Regions from separate parts of the Photorhabdus sp. RM323S genome, predicted to be linked through region 1. Evidence: predicted binding sites of a transcription regulator. Region 1 holds the regulator's gene; each other region holds the start of a gene.

Region 1 (7,935 bases):
TCACCCTGCAATTTCGGATAAAGTAAAAAAGGGTGAATGTATAAAGATATTGATTGGATCTGATACTGAGCATAGCGAAATTGCACAAAAGATGCATGGGTATAAAAAGAATTTTAATGTAAAATCTGATTTCGTTTCTTTAGAAGAAACATCAGTAGACGATATAAAACAAAAAATATCCGATTGTGATTTATTTATCTTTCTTTATGCATCATCAACATTAAAGAATGCATCTCCACAAGGGCCAGAATATTTAATCAAAATAAGAAAATTTATTACTGAATCGTGGAAGAAATCAGTACTGTTTAAAGATTATGGCCCTCATTTTATTGAGGCATTCAGTGAACCACAAACATCAATAACAGAAAGGAACAAAAAGCTGATTGAACTATCAAGTCAATCACAGAAGATTCAATATACAGATAATCAAGGAAACTCAATTATAGGTTATTTGGAGAAAGACCATAAGTGGACGTCCATTGATGGTAATGGAAATCTTGATGTTATTCCTGGGGAAATTGCGAGCCATATAAAGAATCTTAACGGTAGTGTTAGTTTTAGTGGCACTTTTTTGAGTACTGCGCCATTTGCCATAAAATATGGGGTTGTCAATGATATGATGACGATAAATATAAAAGAGGGTGAAATCATTGGGTTTGATTGTGACAATGCAGAATTTAATAGAGACTTTAATTTATATCTAAACCATAATCACGGAAATCGAGTTGTTGAAGAGTTTGGTATTGGCACCAACACGGGAGTGAAAGCGCTTTACGGCAGAAATGCGGGTTTTGAAGAACGCCATCCTGGTTTACATCTTGGCTTAGGAGGTGGTGTAAAGGGAAGCCATCATTTAGATTTGATATTTTCTGGTGGAAAAATAGCATTTGATCAAACGACCTTTTTTGATAATGGCTATGTTGGTTATTTTCGTTAGTGAAAAATACATCTATAAGCCACAGTGGGTTCCCACTGTAGCTTTGGATTAATCACCGGGCTACCCGTAACCCGCCTTCAATACCTTTTGGGCTGAACATGATTTGCCATAATTGAATATCGCGCGCACGAAATGCACCTGCACAGGCGTTCAGGTAATAGCTAAACATACGTTTAAATGTTGGACTATAGCTATTTTGTATCTCCGGCCAACAGGCAATAAATCTTTCATGCCAGGCCATCAGTGTGCGATCATAATCTGCACCAAAATTATGCCAATCTTCCATAACAAAACGTTTTTTGCTGGTGTGTGCTATTTGCTCAATAGAAGGTACGCAGCCATTGGGAAAAATATATTTGCTGATCCACGGGTCAGCGCTGACTTTACTTTTGTTGGAGCCAATGGTGTGCAGCAGGAATAAACCATCAGGTTTTAGGTTTCTTTGAACAACGTTGAAGTAAGTTGAATAATTCTTCGGGCCGACGTGTTCAAACATACCAACAGAAACAATCCTATCAAATTGCTTATGTAAATCCCGATAATCTTTCAGAATAATGTTTACGTCCAGATTTTCACATTGTTGCTGTGCATATTTCTGTTGTTCAGCTGAAACGGTTACACCGGTTATGGAAACACCATAGTTTTTCGCAGCATAAAGTGATAACCCTCCCCAACCACACCCAATATCCAACAAGGTCATACCGGGAGAGAGTTCTAATTTCTCGCAGACGAGCTTCAATTTATCAAGTTGAGCCTGTTCCAATGTTTCAGCTTGTTTCCAGTATCCGCAGGAATATTGCATATGAGGGTCAAGCATACGGGTAAAAAGATCATTGCCTAAATCATAATGTTTATGACCGACAATCCATGACCGTTTTGGTGTTTGTAAATTACGTAAGCGGGTTATTGCGATTTTCAGTGTATCTTTGAAACTACTGGGAATTTTATTTTCTAATCCAGCACGTAAAACGCGATAAAAGAAAATATCTAACCGTTCACAATCCCACCAGCCATCCATATAACTTTCACCTAATCCCATTGAACCCTGTTGTAAAACTCGTTTATAGAAATCAGGGTTTTTTACTTGGATATCATAGGGATTGTGACCATTAATTTGAACCCCTGCTTCTTGTAGCATTTCATTGGCAATTCGCTGCCAGGAATTAGTGACGGTTTTTTGGTTTTCAATGTGCGATGAACTCATATACTCTCCAATGTTAGGGCGATGGAATATTGAGGATCTCGTTTTAGCTAACAAAGCAGAGTGCAAAATGCAAAAGCGAGAAATCCTAAAAATCACTAATCCATAAGTTTAATATGGGAATTATTGCTCCTAAAAACCTCAAATTCAGGTTATTTAGAATAAGGAACTTATACGAGTATAAAAGCGGAAAATTGTTTCATCAATTAATAAATAAAGACTGTCATGAATTGATAATTAACAGTCTTTATTGAAGTAACGATTTGATTAATATCAGGAATGTTTTTCAACAGCTTGAATACAGCGATCAGCTTTTTTTTTCCACTGTATAAAATATCCTAGTGCCATCAGAATAACGGTAGAAGCCATGACAGTAGTTGTCGATATAAGCGGATTGTTAATAAATGCTGAAACAATCAGGCTGGCAATAAAACAGAGCCCTAATTGGAGGGTGTTTTGCAATGCAGCTGCTTTTCCACTGTCTTGTGGATAAGTGGATAAAGCATTAGCGACTGCAATGGGATATGAAGCACCATTCATCGCGGCCATAAAGCAGAAAGGGACCAGAATCGTCAACATGGTCGGCTCGCTGAATTTTGCGATTAAATATAGCACAATCATGCTGACAGCATAGCCAACCAACAGATAAGGGAAAACAATTTGACTTCTTATTTTGGTCAAAATACTGCGGCATCCATAACCACCGGCCATAAAGGCTAATGTTTGTGGTACATAACTCAAACCGATATCGTTTGGGCTATAGCCCATATTAGCGAGAATAAAAGGTGAACCTGTTAGCCAGGCGAAAAAACCAGCGCTACATGATGCAAATATCAGGACGTTGCCACTAAACATCGGCGATTTTAGTATCGTAAGGAAAGATACATGGCTTTTCTGCGTTTCAGTCTCACTGTTTTTTTTGCGGTTTTCTTGCAGGAACAGAGTAGGCAGCAGCAGTAATAACGTAATTGCCAGTAATACCAGGAAAATGATACGCCAGCCGCCATGTTGTAACAGCCAGGCACCCATCAAAGGCGCCAGGGCAGGGGAAAGTGCGACCAGGGGCATGAGTGTGGCAAAAACGCGTTTAGTCTGGTTGGCGTCATAACGATCAATAACTAATGCTTGCCATGAAACCGCAGCTGAACAAACACCTATGGCTTGGATAAAACGCAAAACTAAAAGTTGTGTGGCATCTGTTATCCAAAGCATACCCAGACAGCTAACAGAAAACATTGATAACCCAGCGATGATAATAGGCTTTCTGCCAAAGCGATCTGAAAGAGGTCCCCACAAAAGTTGAGCAAAGGCAAAACCTGCAAGAAAGATACTTAGACTGGCACTAATTGCTCCCGCCGATGTGCCCAATTCTTGTTGCATAGAACCGAATGCTGGCAGATACATATCAATAGCCAGATAACCCAGCATACTCAAGCCTGCAAGGTAGAACATGAACTGACTTGAGTTTTTCATTTGATTACTCTCTTTGGATGTCATGATTGAAACAACTTGCTGTGTAGGTAGATAAGAAAATTTGTGTATATTCTATATGTCGTGATTTTTACTTGTGAAACGGTAATATTTGGATAATGCTGTGAAAAAAACTGAAAGGTAAAATTATGTGGTCAGAATATTCACTTGAAGTTGTGGATGCAGTTGTCAGAACGGGAAGTTTTAGTGCCGCTGCATCGGAACTTCACCGTGTCCCCTCGGCAATCAGTTATACCGTAAGACAACTGGAGGAGTGGCTTGCCGTCCCGTTGTTTGAACGTCGTCATCGGGATGTGGAATTGACAGAGTCAGGCACTATTTTTATCAAAGAGGCCCGCATTGTTATCAAAAAAATGAATGACACTCGTCATCAGTGCCAGCAGGTTGCAAATGGCTGGAGAGGACAATTCAGCATTGCTATTGACCGGGTTGTTAAACCAGAACGCAGTCGTCAACTTATTCTTGATTTTTATCACCATTTTCCTGATATAGAGCTGTTTATTCATCAGGAAGTCTTTAATGGTGTATGGGACGCGCTGGTGGATGGTCGGGTTGATGTTGCAATTGGTGCTACCCGTGTCGCTCCGGTAGGGGAAAGGTTCAATTTTCGGGATATGGGATTTATGTCTTGGCTGTGTGTCGTCAGCACCGGTCATGCTCTGACTCAACTGACCGGTCTACTGACTGATGATCAAATGCGACCTTATTCAAGTTTGTGTCTTGAAGATACATCCCGCAATTTACCGAAGCGTGACACTTGGACTTTGGATAATCAGCGCAGGCTGGTGGTCCCTGATTGGGAATCTGGTCTGGCTTGTCTGAATGAGGGGTTATGTGTGGGGATGGTGCCTAAGCATAGGGCAATGCCGCTGATCCGGCAGAAGAAACTGGAAGCATTGGCATTAGAGCAGCCTTTGCCTGATAGCCCATGTTGTTTAACATGGGTGCAAAATAGCCATTCTCCGGCATTAAGTTGGCTTCTTGGCTATCTCGGCGATAGTGAAACTCTTAATGCTGAATGGCTTCAGGATGAATAGGGAGGATTAACGGCGATAGTCGATAAATGGGCCATCGGTGACAGAACGCCGTTCAACCAAACGTGGATGTACTTCAATAGTTTGAGCATCTTCACGTTTACTGACTATTCTGTCTAGCAACATAGAAAACGCCATTTGTCCCAGACGTTCTTTTGGCTGATGGATAGTTGTCAATGCCGGAGAGAAATAACGGGCGTTGCGTATATTATCGTAACCGATCACAGAAATATCCTGTGGGATGCGTAATCCTAATTCATCAGCAGCACAAATAGCCCCCATTGCCATAACATCACCACCACAGAAGACCGCCGTCGGACGCTGTTTTTGATTTAGAATTTGATGCATGGCTTTGTAGCCCGATTCTGGTTCAAAATCCCCCTGAACAATCCACTCTTCTCTGATTGGAATGCTGGCTTCTTTTAATGCTTTCAAGAACCCCTGATGACGGCCACCACCGGTGTTTCGTGCCAGGGGACCAGGGATCGCACCAATATCACGATGACCACGCTCAATAAGATAGCGACCAGCCAGATAACCGCCGTGGAATGCGTTATCAATAATAGTATCAATGAAATCACCTCTGGCTTGTCCCCAATCCATGACGACCATGGGAATATTGCGATAATCTTCCAACATTCCTAATAACTGTTCCGGGTATTCTGAACACATCACCAGCAATCCATCCACCCGTTTTTGTGCCAACATGGCCAGATAGGCTTTCTGTTTATCAATGTTATTGTGTGAGTTACACAAAATTAGCGTATAGCCTTTGCTATAACAACTGTTTTCAACGGATTCAATAACTTCAGCAAAATAGGGAGCTTCGCTGGACGTGGCCAGTAATCCGATCGATTTTGTATGGTTAACTTTCAGACTGCGGGCAACGGCACTGGGTGAATAACTCAGCTCTTTGATAGCAGCCCAAACGGCAGCCTTGGTATCTTCGGCGACGAAACGGGTTTTATTAATAACATGGGATACAGTAGTGGTTGAAACGCCAGCGTTCTTAGCCACATCTTTGATCGTTGCCATGAGATGAAAGACTCCTGACCTTTTGGTCTAAATTTAAAACTCTTTGTTAATCGTTTGCCAGTATCTTTATACATTAGGGTATCCGCTGGCAATAAATTAGCGATAAATCCTGAATTTTGTCTGATCTGGCTCAAAAGTGAAAGCAATAATCAATGGTATAAAATGCAGGGTAGTCACTATTTTATGTTTTTTCCTTAATGTAAGGATAATTAACTATGTTAACTGAATGGTATTTGTGGTTATAGACTTCTACTCTGAGGGGGAGCGATGGATACCGATTTGAAGCTTGGCTTATTTACTGCGGTGAGCACGTTGGTGATGATTGCCATTTTTGCCGCTGTTTGCTTGATCTTTGCCTGATGTTTTGAATTGATTAGGTGATGTAAAAATTGGGTTTTTATATTGAAAGGTTAGCGGGCAGACAGCGTCAATGGCTTATCTGCCCTTTTAATGTTAGTTCGGATAGTCATCAGGCAAACTGATGGTGATTAACCCAGGTTATTCAGGTTTACAGCAGAAGTGTTATGGTGTTTGCCATAGCGGTATTCCAGTGTTTCGGCGGAGATATGTGGTTCTAATGCATCTTTAGTGTGGCTATTTTTGCTAGTTATCTTAATAACTTCTACGATAAATAACAGTCAAAAAGAAACCATCCGTTCCAGGATAAAAAAATATCAGGATGCATATTGGTGAAAGAAAATGGTATTCTCGGCCAAGATTGTGACGATGTTGGTTATCAACATACTGTTGGTTTAAAGGAAATAAAAATGACGACTATTGATAAGATTGAGCGCCAAATTAAAGAGAACCCGATTCTGCTGTATATGAAAGGCTCCCCTAAATTACCAAATTGTGGCTTTTCTGCACAGGCTGTTCAGGCTTTATCTGCATGTGGTGAACGTTTTGCTTATGTAGATATTTTGCAAAATCCAGATATTCGTGCAGAATTGCCAAAATATGCTAATTGGCCAACTTTTCCTCAGCTTTGGGTCGAGGGTGAGTTGGTAGGTGGATGCGATATTATCATTGAGATGTATCAGCGTGGTGAGTTACAAACATTAATTAAAGAAGCCGCTGATAAATATCGCTCTCAGGACGAAAACGCGACAGAGTAATTTTTAAATTAGCGACAGGCTATTATGCTATCTCCCCATATGTTGATATATGGGGGTTTTTGTTATTGCTTAAATTTCAATTTGATTGTATTAATCTTATAGTTAGCTATAAGTTTATCCGGTTTTTTCTTCTTCTGTTGTCGCTAAGGGCCAGCCACCAAGTTGTTTCCAGCGATTAACCATTTCACAGAATAATTCAGCGGTACGCTCAGTATCATATAAGGCGCTGTGAGCCTGATTATTATCGAATGGGATCCCGGCTGTGGCGCAGGCTTTTGCTAAAATCGTTTGTCCTAATACCAGGCCACCTAAAGCCGCCGTATCAAAAGTCGCAAAGGGATGAAATGGATTCCGTTTCAGTCTGGCGCGTTCTGCGGCAGCCATAACAAAGCTATGATCAAAGTTAGCATTGTGCGCAACGATAATGGCCCGACTGCAATGACTATTTTTTATCCCTTTACGAACCATTTTAAAAATAGCGTGCAGAGCTTCATACTCGCTTACTGCTCCACGTAGCGGGTTTGATGGATCGATGCCGGTAAACGCCAGGGCTGCTGGTTCAAGATTTGCGCCCTCAAATGGCTCAATATGGAAATGAAGTGATTCGCTGGGTGCCAGCCAACCTTGATCATCCATCTCCAGTGTGATGGCGGCAATTTCAAGTAACGCGTCTGTTTTGGCATTAAAGCCGCCAGTTTCAACATCAATAACGACAGGGTAATAACCTCGAAAACGCCCACTAAGGACGTTTGGCTCTTTTTTGTCAGACATCAGATTGAGTTACCCAGGGCGTTACTGGCATTTTTGTTTTCAATAAGCTCAATTTTGTAACCGTCTGGATCTTCAACGAAAGCAATAATGGTTGTTCCACCTTTTACCGGGCCGGCTTCACGGGTAATGTTACCACCTGCTTTGCGAATAGATTCGCAAGTGGCTGCGACATCATCGACACCTAATGCAATATGACCAAAGGCATCTCCCATTGCATAATGGTCAACTCCCCAGTTATAAGTTAACTCGATTACCGCCCCTTCGCTTTCATCTGTGTAGCCAACGAAGGCGAGTGAGTACTTATATTCTGTATTCTCACTGACGCGCAGTAGGCGCATTCCTAATACTTCA
Region 2 (7,935 bases), on a different contig from region 1:
TGGATATCCCGGCATTGTGTGAAGCACTGGAAAGTGAACACCTATCAGGGGCGGCTGTAGATGTATTCCCGGTTGAACCCGCGACCAATAATGATCTGTTTGAGTCGCCTTTGCTTAAATTTGATAACGTATTGCTGACCCCACATATCGGAGGTTCTACACAGGAAGCGCAGGAAAACATTGGTTATGAAGTGGCAGGAAAATTAGCGAAATACTCTGATAATGGTTCTACCTTATCAGCCGTCAACTTCCCGGAAGTTTCTCTTCCTGCTCATGCTGATGATACCAACCGGTTTTTACATATTCACGAAAATCGGCCAGGTATATTGAATAGTATTAACCAGGTGTTTGCTGAACAGGATATTAATATCGCCGCTCAGTACCTGCGTACCAGCGGGGATATGGGCTATGTAGTGATTGATATTGTGACTGAGAACCCTGCTCAGGCTGAAATGGTATTGCAGGAACTGAAAGCTTTGCCGGGTACTATCCGTTCTCGCCTGCTTTACTGATTATTTTGCTATGCCATAAATGGGCGCATTGTGTAAGGTGCCCATTCTTCATTCTTTACTGCCATTGCCAGATTTTTTCGGGCGTGATGATTTCTGGTAATGGGATATCCCACTTGTCTGAAGGTAATGTATCGACTAATTGACAGTTATGAGCCAAACCAATCGGATAGAAATTTTTTTGTTGCCATTGGCTCAATGTACGATCGTAAAAGCCACCTCCCATTCCAAGTCGCTGTCCTGTGTGGTCGAAAGCAACCAGCGGGATCATCATGATATCCAGTTCAGATAAGGGTAAAAGCTGCTGAATATCCAGTGGCGGCTCTTCTATATTGAAACGATTACTGACAAGTTGCGTATTTGGCCGATAGTTTAAAAACAGCAGATGGTGGCGACTGAAAGGATGCAATACAGGCAAATAGATCTGTTTGTTTTGTTGCCAGAGTTGTTTGATTAGCGGTCGGGTGTCAAGTTCACCATCAAAGGAAAGAAATAGTGCGATTTTATTGGCTTGGTGAATTCTGGGGTGGTTGACAACTTTTTCCGCAGCTTGGTTGGCAAAAAGAGCTTGTTGTTCAGGAGTGAGCTCACGACGTTGCTGGCGTATTTTCTTTCTGATGCTTTGTCTGAGTGATAACAAGTGGTCTGATGGCATGGAACCTAGCCGGTTAATGCGAGCAGTGATTAAAATTGGGGTTCTCCAAGATGCCGTTACAGGTAGTAACCCTTGAACCCTTGGTTCAAGGTGAACGCAGCATCGCATCCTTAAGGCTTCTCGGACGGACCGAGCATGCACACCGGCTACGGAGCACTACATTCTATCATGTATGAAATATCGGCTCAGGGGACTTTCCCCGTTCACGAACATCTCAGAGAAATTTATTCAGCGCTTACGCTTACTAAGCAACTTTATGTAACCTATTGTATGAAACTAAACACAGAAAGCAACTAAATTATAGAATGATCCACTCACTAATGTATGATTTATCAATAGAATTCATTCATTTGATGCAATAGTACGCTCAGTGATGCGACCTTGCTCCACTAATGCTTGTTCTATAGTCTGTTGAAGCATCTTTATTTTTTGTTCCATATTGTAGGCATAGTCACGGGTTTTCACTTTTTCTTGTGCCAGCTCATGACAGATATTCAGTGCCACAATAAAAACCAGTTGTTCAGTATTGGTTACTCTGGTGCGTTCTTTTAAATCTTCTAAACGTTGTTCAAGTTCCACCGCGGCAGCCAGCAATGCTTCTTTTTGCTCTGATGGACAATTGACACGTAATGACCGCCCAAAAATCTGGATATCTACTGGTTGTGCAGACATGACCCCTTCCTGACTTATTACTGCGTCCTGGCTTTTATTCTTGATGACAGGATAAAGCAAGACGCCAATCATTACAGTGCGATACCGACAGACAACTCACGATTAGCTATGGCTGCTGTCTGGTATAGCGACTCCCCTTGGTGGTAGCATAGCATGAACTTACACCGTCAACGATGACCAATACACATGTCTATACAGAATTCATTACCAGATTATCAATCTTTTGACGAAATATTGCATCAGCAGTCAGTGGCACTGACTGCTGCTGAGATGCATGGGTTGATTAGTGGCTTACTGTGCGGTGGTAACCGCGATAGTAGTTGGCAAGCTTTAGTTCATGATTTAGCCAATGATGGACTGGCTTTTTCCCATCCATTAGCTCAACAATTGCGTGAATTACGTGAAATTACATTTGAATCATTGGATGACAGTCATTTTGCATTCCATTTATTGTTGCCCGATGAAGAAGGCAATGTGTTTGAGCGGGCAGATGCCCTGGCCGGATGGGTGAACCATTTCTTGTTGGGATTGGGTGTCGCGCAACCAAAACTCACCGATAAAAAAGAGGTCGGTGAGATTGTGGATGATTTGCGTAATATCGGTCTGCTTGGCTATGAAGAAGGTGATGATCAAGAAGAGCTGGCTCAGGCGCTGGAAGAAGTTCTTGAATATGTGCGAGTTGCCGCGCAGCTTTGCTATATTGCTTTTACTCAGCCTAAAGTTGTTTCAATTGCAGAAAATGATAAGCCAACATTGCATTAATTACTGTTTATTGAACTCAAAATAATTAACCAAGTCGCAGGAGAGGGTATGATCAAACAAGAATATTTATCCCGCCGTCAGGCTTTATTAGCAAAAATGGCTCCGGCCAGCGCAGCGATTATTTTTTCTGCTCCGCCTGCGCCCCGAAATTCGGATAATGAATATCCCTATCGCCAGCACAGCGATTTTCTTTATTTGACTGGATTTAATGAACCGGAAGCTGTGCTGATATTAATTAAAAGTGACGATACGCATAATCATAGTGTTCTTTTTAATCGAACACGTGATTTGACGGCGGAAATTTGGTTTGGCCGCCGTCTTGGGCAAGAAGCGGCACCAAAAAAACTGGGTATTGACCGGGCTTTGCCTTTTGATGATATCCAAGAAGAGCTTTATCAGCTGTTAAATGGTCTGGATGTCGTTTATCACGCACAGGGTGAATTTGCCTATGCGGATGACATTGTCTTCCAGGCGCTGGAGACACTGAGAAAAGGTGGTCGCCGTAATCTTTCAGCCCCTTTAACGATAACTGACTGGCGTCCTTGGGTACATGAAATGCGGTTATTCAAATCCAAGGCAGAAATTGAAATTATACGCCGGGCAGGTGAAATCAGCGCACAGGCACATACTCGTGCGATGAAAACTTGCCGTCCAGGCATGTTTGAATATCAACTGGAAGCTGAAATTCATCACGAATTTACCTATCAGGGTGCGCGTTACCCTTCTTACAACACGATTATCGGGAGTGGTGAAAACGGCTGTATTCTGCACTACACCGAGAACGAAAGCAGGATGAAAGAGGGTGACCTGGTATTGATTGATGCAGGTTGTGAATATCTGGGTTATGCCGGAGATATCACCCGTACTTTCCCGGTGAATGGCAAGTTCACCCGTGCCCAGCGTGAAATTTACGATATCGTACTGAAAACGTTGAAGGTTTCATTGGAGTTGTATAAGCCGGGTACCAGCATCAACAAAGTAACAGAACATGTTGTGCGGATTATGGTGGAAGAGCTGGTGAAACTAGGCATTATGCACGGTGAAGTTGAACATTTAATCGAAACCAAAGCCTATCGCCAGTTCTTTATGCATGGCCTCAGTCATTGGTTGGGTCTGGATGTGCATGATGTTGGGCACTATGGCGCAGAACGTGACCGTATTCTGGAGCCGGGAATGATATTAACGGTTGAACCCGGGCTTTATATTGCACCGGATGCCGATGTAGCGCTGGAATATCGTGGTATTGGTATCCGTATTGAAGATGACATTTTGATCACTGAAACCGGTAACGAAAACCTGACAGCCAGTGTGATTAAAGAAGCTGATGAGATTGAAGCTCTGATGGCGCAAGCAAAACAGGGTTAAGTTAAGATATGAACGTGATTATCGTTGGAGGGGGCATGACTGGCGCGACACTTGCGCTGGCAATATCTTCCCTGAGCAAGGGGCGGATTCATGTTTCCCTGATTGAAGCAGCAGAGCCGGAGCAGAAGCACCCCGGCTTTGATGCCAGAGCGATAGCGCTGGCTTACGGTACTTGTCAGCGTTTACAACAGATCGGGGTTTGGTCTGCTTTAGAAGATTATGTGATACCAATAACTCACGTTCATGTTAGTGACCGTGGTCATGCAGGGTTTGTGAACCTTTATGCGAAAGAATATAACATTCCGGCTTTAGGTAATGTTGTCGAACTGTATGATGCAGGCAAGTGTTTGTTCGGCTTACTGAAAAATGCTCCCGGCGTGACATTATATTGTCCATCCAAAGTTCTGACCGTTGAAAGAACGACATCATCAGTGACCGTTACCTTAGACAGTGGCGATCAACTGCAAGGTGAATTGCTGGTCGCCGCAGATGGCAGCCATTCCGCGATTGGTCAAGCCTGTAATATTCAGTGGCAGCAGCACCCTTATGAACAGATTGCCGTGATTACTAATGTGCTGACGTCAGAGCATCCACAGGGCAGGGCATTTGAACGTTTCACAGAATATGGCCCACTGGCTTTGCTGCCAATGACTGAGGGGCGAAGCTCATTAGTATGGTGCCATCAGTTGGATCGGCGAAAGGAAATAGCTGGCTGGAATAATGAGCAGTTTCTGAAACAGTTACAGAAGGCATTTGGCTGGCGACTGGGCAAAATGTTGGAAACTGGCTGGTGCCACAGTTATCCACTCACACTATCCACTGCAAATCAACAAATCAGCCACCGATTGGCGCTGGTGGGTAATGCTGCACAAACATTACATCCGATTGCCGGTCAAGGTTTTAATCTTGGTATGCGGGATGTGATGACACTGGCCCAGATTGTTTCTGAGGCTTTTGCGGCTGGTCAAGATATTGGTGCTTACCCGGTTTTGACTCATTATCAGCAACAACGGGTGTTAGATCGGGAAAATACCATTGGTATTACTGATGGATTGATACGGATATTTGCCAATCATTATTTTCCATTAAGAGTTGGGCGCAACCTTGGCTTGATGACGATGGAAAAATTCTCTCCTGTGCGGGATATGCTGGCCCGTCAGACTCTGGGCTGGGTCGTCCAAAGATAACCGCAGATAAAGCAGACAAAATAAGAGGACGTTATATTATGCAATCATTTGATGTGGTTATCGCTGGTGGCGGTATGGTGGGTCTGGCACTTGCCTGTGGCTTACAGGGCAGTGGTTTACGGGTGGCGGTGGTAGAAAGCTATCCGCCGGCTCAATCGGTTTATACCAGAGAAGAGTATGCTTTGCGGGTTTCTGCAATTAATGCTGCCAGTGAACGCCTGTTGCAGCATCTTGGCGTGTGGCAACAGATTCTGGGTGTGCGTACCAGCCCTTATCAGGGAATAGAAGTTTGGGACCGGGATAGCTTTGGCCGCATTCGGTTCAACGCGGCTGAATATGGCCTGGAATATCTTGGTCATATCATTGAAAATCGGGTTATCCGTGAGATGTTATGGAAAAAAGCGGAAAGCCTGTCGGACGTGACCCTGCTAACGCCTGCGGCTTTACAACAGATTGCCTGGGGAGAAAATGAAGCTTTTATGACATTATCCGATGGCCGCATGTTAACAGCCTGTTTAGTGGTTGGTGCTGATGGTGCTCATTCATGGTTACGTCAGCATGCGGATATCCCCCTGACATTCTGGGATTATGAACATCATGCGTTGGTGGCGACTATTCGTACTGAAGAGCCTCATGGCAGCGTTGCCCGTCAGGTCTTTTATGGAGATGGCATTCTGGCGTTTCTGCCTCTAGCTGATCCACATTTATGTTCTATCGTCTGGTCACTGCCGGGTGAAGCGGCAGATCAGTACAAACAACTGGATAACACGCTTTTCAACCAGCAACTGGCGGTGGATTTTGATATGCGTCTTGGTCAGTGTGAGCTGATCAGTGAACGCCAGACAATTCCACTGACCGGCCGTTATGCCCGTCACTTTGCCGCTCATCGTCTGGCCTTAGTGGGAGACGCTGCTCATACCATTCATCCATTGGCAGGGCAGGGCGTGAATCTGGGCTTTATGGATGTGGCTGAACTCATAGGTGAATTGCGTCGTCTGCATTGCCAGGGAAAAGATATTGGTCAGCACTTTTATTTACGTCGTTATGAACGCCGCCGTAAACACAGTGCTGCTATCATGTTGGCTGGAATGCAAGGGTTTCGTCAGTTGTTCGATGGCAATAATCCAGTGAAAAAATTTTTGCGGGATGTTGGGTTATCACTGGCAGACAATTTACCCGGAATTAAACCGCCATTACTTCGTCAGGCAATGGGGTTGAATGACTTACCGGGCTGGCTCTCTTCGCCATCCTGTTCAGCTGAAAAAATCTAATTTAGCCTCTTCTTATCGATTATTTTTTCTCATGCATGACTGAAATATGGATAGGTGATTTTATTCATATTTCAGTCAACTCTTAATGGAAAATGTGTGTTTTCTAAAGTTAATTGTTAATTTTGAGTATTATGGCTCATTTTAATAGTTAAAAATTCTGCATACTCATAGCATGTTTTTTTATTGTTACTGAATTGGACCCTATTTTTACTTATGGTTCATTTTTGTTTTCAGTGATAACTTTTATGTAAAGACATCGTTTGCGTCGCGTTTTTTAGCCGCTTTTTGTTCATGATTCACAGTAGCTGTCGGTTAATACGCGGTATGTTTTCATGTAGGAAATGAAAAGAGGGAAATAATGGCAAAACACACTCCATTGTATGACCAGCATCTGGCCTGCGGTGCACGCATGGTAGATTTTCACGGCTGGATGATGCCTTTGCATTACGGTTCACAAATGGATGAGCATCACACTGTCCGTACTGATGCTGGCATGTTTGATGTTTCCCACATGACGATTGTGGATCTGCATGGTACTGGCTGCCGTGATTTCCTGCGTTATTTGCTGGCAAATGACATTGCTAAACTGGCAGAAAAGGGCAAAGCCTTATACACCGGGATGCTGAATGCCTCTGGCGGTGTCATTGATGACCTGATTGTTTATTACTTTAGCAATGATTTTTATCGGATGGTGGTCAATTCTGCGACCCGTGAGAAAGATCTGGCTTGGATCAATGAACATGCTGCCAATTACCCGGTTGATATTCAGGTACGTGATGATCTGGCATTGATTGCTATTCAGGGGCCTAAAGCTCAAGCAAAAGTAGAATCTCTACTAAATGATCAACAAAAACAGGCTATTGCCGGAATGAAACCCTTCTTTGGTGTTCAGGCTGGTGATCTGTTTATCGCAACAACGGGTTATACCGGCGAAGCGGGCTATGAAGTGGCGATGCCAAAAGCACAGTCAGCAGATTTCTGGCAAAAATTGCTGAGTGTCGGTGTTAAACCCGCTGGGTTAGGTGCCCGTGATACGTTACGGCTTGAAGCGGGTATGAACCTCTATGGACAGGAAATGGATGAAACCATTTCTCCACTGGCAGCCAATATGGGCTGGACAATCGCCTGGAAACCAGAAGATCGCCGGTTTATCGGCCGTGAAGCGCTGGAAAAACAGCGTGAAGATGGCACTGAACAGTTGGTTGGCCTAGTGATGAGAGAAAAAGGTGTATTACGTGGTGGTTTAGCGGTCAATTTTACTGATGAAGCGGGCACCTTACACACTGGCGTTATTACCAGCGGTACATTCTCCCCAACATTAGGATTCAGTATTGCCCTTGCCCGTGTACCACAAGGGATTGGTGAACAGGCAATTGTACAGATCCGCAATCGTGAGATGCCGGTTCAGGTAGTCAAACCCAATTTTGTACGGGCGGGTAAACCTCTCGTATAGTCTAATAACTTAATGATTAAATAGTACCCTATCCCATTAGGCATGATTGGTGCAAAAACAA
Region 3 (7,935 bases), on a different contig from region 1:
GGACAGCAGATATGTTAAGGCAGCAAGCGCGGTTTGCCCTGAAAACTAAAGGGCTGTTATTAACGTTTTTATTGAGCGGCTGGTTGAATTCTGCCGCCGCAGAAGGAGAAATTATGCCACCAAAGGCCATGAAACAACCACATCAGATGACGATTCACGGTGATACCCGTACAGATGACTATTACTGGATGCGGGATGATAATCGCCAGGATCAAAAAATCATTGATTATCTGGCAGCCGAAAATAAATACACCGAACAGATGCTGAAACCCGGAGAGCAACTGCGGGATACCTTATATGAAGAAATGGTCGGCAGGATGAAACAGGATGATCAGTCTGTACCCTATACTTATAACGGGTATATTTATCGTACCGTCTATGAAGCTGGAAAAGATTTCCCGATTTATCAGCGTAAACCTGTTGATGGCTCATCAGACTGGCAGGTTCTGGTTGATGGTAATGAAAGAGCTAAAGGTCACGAATATTATCAACTGAGTCATTTTGCTATCTCTCTGGATAATAAACGTATTGCAATTACTGAAGATACTCAGGGACGCCGTAATTATCAGATCTCTTTTAAAGACATTGCTGATAACCAGTGGAATAATGACGTAATAAAAAATACTTCCGGCAACATTGTTTGGGCAAATGACAGTAATACACTGTTTTATGTGCGCAGACATTCACAGACTTTATTGCCATACCAAGTATTTCGTCACCAATATGGTACAGATACCACCGAAGACCAGAAAATATATCAAGAAGAAGATGAGCGTTTTTATTTAGGCATAGCTAAAAGCGCCTCCCGTGATTATATTATGCTGTCGATAATCAGTAATTCGACTTCTGAATATTTGCTGATTGACGCGAATAAACCACAAGCTGAACTCCAGATATTTTCTCCTCGTCAGGAAGGTCGGGAATATTATATTGATCATTTCCGAGGCCATTTTTACATTCGCTCAAATCATGAAAGTGAAACTTATGGGCTTTATCAAACTGATGCCATAAATACGCCGTGGAAAACAGTGATTGCTCCGCAACAGGAGACGGATCTTGAAGATTTTGCACTGTTTAATCACTGGTTGGTCGTTCAGGAGCGAATTAAAGGATTGCCGACTATTCGCCAGATAAGTTGGGAAACTGATCAGGAAAAACAGATTAAGTTTGATGATCCAAGTTATATGGCATGGATTGATTACAACCCTGAACCTGATACCGATGTTGTACGTTATGGTTATTCATCCATGACAACACCAAGTTCAACATTCCAGTGGAATATGAAAACCGGTGAGCGGGAATTACTTAAACAGCAGGAAGTCAAAGGCTTCGATAAACATCATTATGAGAGTCAGCGTATTTGGGTGAAAGCCCGTGATGGCGTGGAAGTTCCTGTTTCTTTGGTTTATCGTAAATCCCTGTTCAAAAAAGGCCAGAACCCGATCCTGATATATGGTTATGGGGCTTATGGTTTCAGTATGGATCCTTCATTCAGTTCACCACGATTGAGTTTATTAGATCGGGGCTTTGTTTACGCGTTAGTACATGTGCGTGGTGGCGGTGAATTGGGTAAAAAATGGTACTTGCAAGGTAAAGTCGAAAATAAAATGAATAGTTTTACTGACTTTATTGATGTGACCAAGGCACTGATTGCTCAGAAATATGGCGACAGCAAACGAGTTTATGCTATGGGAGGCAGTGCTGGTGGTTTGCTGATGGGGACGGTGATTAATCAGGCTCCGGAATTATATCGCGGTGTGGTTGCTCAGGTACCATTTGTTGATGCGGTGACAACCATGCTCGACCCTTCTATTCCATTGACAGTAGGAGAATATGAAGAGTGGGGTAATCCGGAAAATAAAGAAGATTATCTTCGAATTAAATCATATAGCCCGTATGACAATATAAAGCATCAGCGCTATCCCAACTTATTAGTCACGAGTGGATTGCATGATTCACAGGTTCAATATTGGGAACCGACTAAATGGGTAGCAAAATTACGCGATATGAAAAAAGGCGACTCTATTTTATTATTGGAAACCAATATGAGTGCCGGGCATGGTGGTAAATCAGGCCGTTTTAACCGACTGAAAGACACTGCACTGGATTACAGTTTTATTTTGATGCTGGATGATGCTAAGAAATATTTTCCACAATTAAAAGATAACTGAAAGAAATTATAAATATAAGTTTTTATTGAAAGCACTGATAATTATTTATCAGTGCTAAATATTGCTATTGTTTTTTGAAAATGGGCATGTAAGCAAATATTTATATGCATTTTGGATGATTGAAATGAAAATAATGACAAAAATAGCAGGGGCCAGCGTTGTTTTTATTGGGCTTCAAGGGCTTGCTTATGGTGAGGAAAAGCAAGAGGGGAAATCAGATAAGGTGCTGAAATTCAGTAGTCTTAAGGTTTCAGGTTCACAGGATAATACTGAAATTCGGGCAATGGAAAAGCCCGGGTCTTACAGTTCTAAAGGTGAAGATACTAAACTTCAGTCAGTGGATAGCATATTGCGCAGTATACCAGGAACCTATACTCAAATAGATCCGGGGCAGGGAACAGTGAGTGTGAATATTCGCGGACTAAGTGGCTTTGGGCGAGTGAATATGATGGTTGATGGTGTTAGCCAGAGTTTTTATGGTACATCTCCGACGAGTCCAGCTCACGGTACTACTTATAACCAATTTGGTGCAATAATTGATCCTAATTTTATCGTGGGAATCGATGTTAACCGTGGTCAATCTGATGGTTCAGATAGCGTTAATGCATTAGTCGGTAGCGCTAATTTCCGCACAATTGGCGTAGATGATGTGATATTCGCGGGAAATTCATTGGGAGTACGCACAAAAGCAAATTATGGCAATAATGGTATTGGTCATAATGGCATGATAGCGGTTGCGGGTAAAACACCGGCTTTCAGTTCTGAGGGTTCAATCGGTGCTATGCTGGCTGTCAGCGGGCACTCAATTGATGCGCATTATAAGAATGGTGACGGAGTATTAAGCGATGAGTTTGCGACAAATGAATCATTTAAGCAAAAACCCAATTCGCAATTAATTAAAATAAATATTAAACCGAGCGACTTTCATGATATGGAGCTCAGTGGACGGAATTATCATAATAAATTCACCCGTCGTCATATTGATAGTCGGGATATTTACCTAAAATACAATTACACACCATTCAGCGAATGGGTTGATATAAAATTACTGGTCAGCACCAGTGAGGGGACTCAACGCTACGAAGGTGATTCACTTTATAGGCTGCTAAATAGCAATGCTAAAAACAAATCAGATGCAATAGATATCAGTAATATCAGCCGTTTTGGCTATGGTGACACAGATTTTGAACTAACATTCGGCAGTAAGTTGATGAAAACGGAATATAGCAAGGCAACGGATAGTATTTATTCTGGTGAAGGTCAAAATGAAGAAGAAAGGAAAAAGTATGAAAAAACAGATGGCGAAGCAAAAGAAAATAATGTTTTTGCACCAAGTGGTAAACAAGATATTACCAGCATTTATGGCGGGCTGAAAATTAGTCGTGGAATTTATCGGGCAGACATTTCGTTTAATTATATGAACTACAGTGTCAAAGGCCATAAACCGGCTTGTGATCTGCGGATCCCTTGTTTCCCTCAATGGGAAACTGAATTGGATTTGAAAGAACATGGATTTAATCCAGGTGTTTTACTCTCAGCAGAAATTATTCCTGAATTCCAGCCATTCGTCAGTTATGCCCGTTCAATGAGAGCGCCAAATATTCAGGAAACTTTCTATAGTAATGAAGGGGGTGGATCTATGAACCCATTTTTGAAAGGAGAGACATCAGACACTTATCAAATTGGCTTTAACAGTTTCCGCCCAGACTTGATTGTAAAAGGAGATACTTTCCGCCTGAAAGCTGCCTGGTATCAATCTAAAATAGAGAATTATATTCTCAGTGATATCTGGCTTATCTGTGGCAATAGGAAAACATGTAAAGCTGATAGTTCAGTAGATTACGGTACAGTCGATCCTAACATCAAAATGTATATCTATCACAATAGTCTGACGCCGGTAAAAGTAAGCGGATATGAAGTTTCTGCTGATTATGATGCGGGTATATTTTATAGCAAATTGGCTTATAGCTGGCAAAAAACGCGTCAGCCAACTTCTGCCGCTACAGCACATTTTGGTGCCGATCCTGTGTCACAATTGCCGGATAGTTTTATGACTTTGGATACCGGTATCCGTTTATTTGATGAGAAAGTCCGTGTTGGTGCGATTGTTAAATATACTGGTGATTCTCATAGGATGGACCCAGATCAATATAATTTTGATGACGACGGGCGGGTTATATTGCAAAGAGAACCTAAAATCCCAACGATAATCGATCTTTATAGTGATTATCAGATAAATAAAAGCGTGTTGTTGAAGTTTTCAGTACAGAACTTGGCAAATAAAAATTATTCGGAAGCACTTAATCGCGCAAATTCGTCGCCATTAATGATTGAACAAACTTCGTCTATGCAAACCGCCAGAGGGCGTACTTATATTGCAGGAGCAGAAATCCGTTTCTGATATAAAATAAGTGGCAAGGAATGCCACTATTTCTAACTTGCTGGTCGTTTTTTACGTTCTTTCTTGACTTTAACCACTTCACTCTCAATCCAGCCATCTTGTAACCGGGTTCTCAGAGCATCACCAACATGCACTTGCTTGGTTTGTTTCAGTAATTTTCCATCAGGGGCTTCGCTGATGCTGTAACCACGGGCCAGTGTTGCCAGTGGGCTGACCGCTTCCATTCGTGAGCAGGAAACGGCAAATTTTTCTCTGGAACGGCTGATTTGTCGTTCGAACGCTTGTTTTAACCGAAAATCTTGTTGCTGAATCTGTTGGCTATACTGGCGGATCTGCCGGCGGGGTTCTGAATACCAGAGCCGTTGTTGCAATTTGTCATAAATCAGATTGCTTTGCCGTAAATGCCGTTGCAGGCTATCAGCCAGCCGCTGGCGTAAACTGACCAGCAAATTCTGCTGACGAGCCAACCGTAAATGAGGGTGCTGTTGTTGTAAACGGTGAGATAACAGGCTGAAAACCTGCTGTTTCTGCGCAAAGAAGTAATCCATTGCCATTTCCAATCGCTGTTGTTGCGACTGGATTTGACGTAACAATTCGAGTTGATTACGGCTGACCAATTCAGCGGCTGCTGAGGGGGTCGGGGCCCGCAAATCTGCCACGAAATCAGCAATGGTGACATCCGTTTCATGGCCTACTGCACTGACTATCGGAATATCACTGTGAAAAATCGCTCTGGCGACACGTTCATCATTGAAGCTCCATAAATCTTCCAACGAGCCACCACCGCGTCCGACGATCAATACATCACATTCCTGCCTTGCATTTGCTAATTCAATTGCCTGAATAATCTGTAACGGCGCTTCTGTCCCTTGGACGGCTGTTGGATAAATGACGATTGGCAATGATGGATCACGGCGCTGCAAAATATTCAAAATATCATGCAGGGCGGCACCACTGGCTGATGTAATCACCCCAAGCTGTTGAGCAGGAGAGGGAAGGGGTTTCTTATGACGCTGATCAAATAACCCTTCGTCATTGAGTTTCTGTTTCAATAATTCAAACTGTTGCTGTAACAGGCCATCACCGGCGGGTTGCATATTTTCAATAATAAGCTGATAGTCCCCTTTGGGTTCATAAAGCGTAATTGCCGCGCGGACCAAAACCTGCTGGCCATTTTGTGGCTTGAATGTCACCCGTTGATTACTACTGCGAAACATTGCGGCCCGCACCTGAGCGCGTTCATCTTTCAGGGTAAAATACCAGTGGCCGGAGGCGGGTTGAGAAAAATTCGATATTTCAGCGCTCAACCAAATTCTGCCCATTTCCATTTCGAGCAGTTGACGGACCGTCTGATTGAGGCGGCTGACAGAAAAAATTCCAGTATTAGAAGGTAGTGACATGTGAGCCAGATCAAATTCCAAAACAAGGGCTTAATTCACCGATACTAACGTTCGTTATGAAGTAAGCAAGAAATTTTTTAATAAAATACTGGAGGCAACCGATTACGTTCTGTATAATGCCGCAGCAATATTTTATTCCTTAAATTGTCCGCAGCCTGGTGAGATATTGCTTATGTTACGAATTAAAAAAGAAGCTTTAACCTTTGACGATGTTCTGTTAATTCCTGCCCACTCTTCTGTTCTGCCTAACACTGCGGACCTGTCTACTCAACTGACTTCCACTATTCGCCTGAATGTTCCCATGTTGTCTGCGGCAATGGATACTGTAACGGAATCCGGCTTGGCTATCGCGCTGGCTCAGGAAGGTGGAATTGGTTTCATCCATAAAAATATGTCTATTGAGCGTCAGGCAGAAGAAGTGAGCCGGGTGAAAAAACATGAGAGTGGTGTTGTGACAAATCCCGTCACGGTGGCCCCTAAAACAACGCTGCGTGAAGTTCAGGCACTGACAGAGCGTAATGGTTTTGCTGGTTATCCTGTTGTTACCGAAGGAAATGAGTTGGTTGGTATTATTACGGGTCGTGACGTACGTTTCGTGACCGATCTGGATCAGCCGGTTACTGCGGTAATGACACCTAAAGAGCGTCTGGTAACGGTAAAAGAAGGTGAAGCCCGTGATGTTGTGTTGCATAAAATGCACGAAAAACGGGTTGAAAAAGCGCTGGTGGTTGATGAAGACTTTCATCTGCTTGGCATGATCACGGTTAAGGATTTCCAGAAAGCGGAACGTAAGCCCAATGCCTGTAAGGATAAGCATGGACGTTTACGTGTTGGGGCCGCGGTTGGCGCGGGTGCCGGTAATGAAGAGCGTGTTGATGCGTTGGTTGCCGCCGGTATTGATGTTCTGCTGATTGATTCATCACACGGTCATTCTGAAGGTGTATTACAGCGTATTCGTGAAACCCGCGCTAAATACCCGAATCTACAGATTATTGGCGGTAACGTGGCGACGGGAGAAGGTGCAAAAGCGTTGGTAGCGGCTGGGGTTAATGCGGTTAAAGTCGGTATTGGCCCTGGTTCTATCTGTACTACCCGTATTGTGACAGGTGTTGGTGTGCCACAAATTACCGCTATCTCTGATGCGGTTGAAGCGCTGGAAGGCTCAGGGATCCCGGTTATTGCTGATGGTGGTATTCGTTTCTCCGGTGATATTGCCAAAGCAATTGCCGCCGGGGCCTCCTGTGTCATGGTCGGTTCCATGTTGGCAGGCACGGAAGAATCTCCAGGCGAAATTGAGTTGTTTCAGGGGCGTTCATTTAAATCTTATCGTGGAATGGGCTCTCTGGGGGCGATGTCTAAAGGCTCTTCCGATCGCTATTTCCAAACTGACAATGCCGCAGACAAACTGGTACCGGAAGGCATTGAAGGTCGTGTTGCCTATAAGGGGTTGCTGAAAAACATTATCCATCAGCAAATGGGAGGCCTGCGTTCCTGTATGGGGCTGACTGGCTGCGCAACTATTGATGAACTGAGAACCAAAGCTGAATTTGTTCGCATTAGTGGTGCGGGTATTCAGGAAAGCCACGTTCACGATGTCACCATTACCAAAGAGTCTCCAAACTACCGGTTAGGTCTGTAATTCATATTTATTGTGGCTCCTGTAGGAGCCACCTATCTCCTATGTTTTTATTTACTTGTTTTTTTGGAATTCGCCGCACATGACAACAAATATCCATCAGCACCGTATTCTTATCCTTGATTTTGGTTCGCAATATACTCAGTTGATTGCTCGCCGTATCCGTGAAATCGGAGTTTACTGTGAACTTTGGGCATGGGATGTAACGGAAGAACAAATCCGTGAATTCAACCCAAGCGGTATTATTCTTTCCGGTGGACCGGAGAGTACTACAGAGCAGGGGAGTCCACGTGCACCAGAGTACGTTTTTAACGCCGATATTCCTGT

What was found. The regulator PurR, encoded in region 1, represses purine synthesis genes. The targets are predictions, from matches to a motif close to CANGCAAACGTTTGCNTG.
Region 2: the regulator PurR is predicted to act here: its motif matches at 6,671-6,688, upstream of gcvT (glycine cleavage system aminomethyltransferase GcvT).
Region 3: the regulator PurR is predicted to act here: its motif matches at 6,064-6,081, upstream of guaB (IMP dehydrogenase).

Annotation. Positions count from the first base shown of each region.
Region 1 covers NZ_JBHFKZ010000048.1:27,387-35,321, reverse strand. Annotated here, with positions in the region: gene ACGF7G_RS17165 (leucyl aminopeptidase) at 1-937, shown strand, start outside; gene cfa (cyclopropane fatty acyl phospholipid synthase) at 990-2,141, opposite strand; gene punC (purine nucleoside transporter PunC) at 2,412-3,611, opposite strand; gene punR (DNA-binding transcriptional activator PunR) at 3,758-4,666, shown strand; gene purR (HTH-type transcriptional repressor PurR) at 4,673-5,698, opposite strand; partial or broken gene ACGF7G_RS17140 (hypothetical protein) at 6,193-6,315, opposite strand; gene ACGF7G_RS17135 (Grx4 family monothiol glutaredoxin) at 6,466-6,813, shown strand; gene rnt (ribonuclease T) at 6,928-7,584, opposite strand; gene gloA (lactoylglutathione lyase) at 7,584-7,935, opposite strand, start outside.
Region 2 covers NZ_JBHFKZ010000015.1:77,880-85,814, forward strand. Annotated here, with positions in the region: gene serA (phosphoglycerate dehydrogenase) at 1-512, shown strand, start outside; gene ACGF7G_RS09245 (5-formyltetrahydrofolate cyclo-ligase) at 568-1,164, opposite strand; RNA gene ssrS (6S RNA) at 1,203-1,388, opposite strand; gene zapA (cell division protein ZapA) at 1,507-1,836, opposite strand; gene ACGF7G_RS09260 (YecA family protein) at 2,023-2,598, shown strand; gene pepP (Xaa-Pro aminopeptidase) at 2,647-3,963, shown strand; gene ubiH (2-octaprenyl-6-methoxyphenyl hydroxylase) at 3,972-5,150, shown strand; gene ubiI (FAD-dependent 2-octaprenylphenol hydroxylase) at 5,189-6,421, shown strand; gene gcvT (glycine cleavage system aminomethyltransferase GcvT) at 6,780-7,874, shown strand.
Region 3 covers NZ_JBHFKZ010000006.1:54,470-62,404, reverse strand. Annotated here, with positions in the region: gene ACGF7G_RS04680 (S9 family peptidase) at 114-2,171, shown strand; gene ACGF7G_RS04675 (TonB-dependent receptor domain-containing protein) at 2,296-4,572, shown strand; gene xseA (exodeoxyribonuclease VII large subunit) at 4,605-5,972, opposite strand; gene guaB (IMP dehydrogenase) at 6,145-7,611, shown strand; gene guaA (glutamine-hydrolyzing GMP synthase) at 7,691-7,935, shown strand, end outside.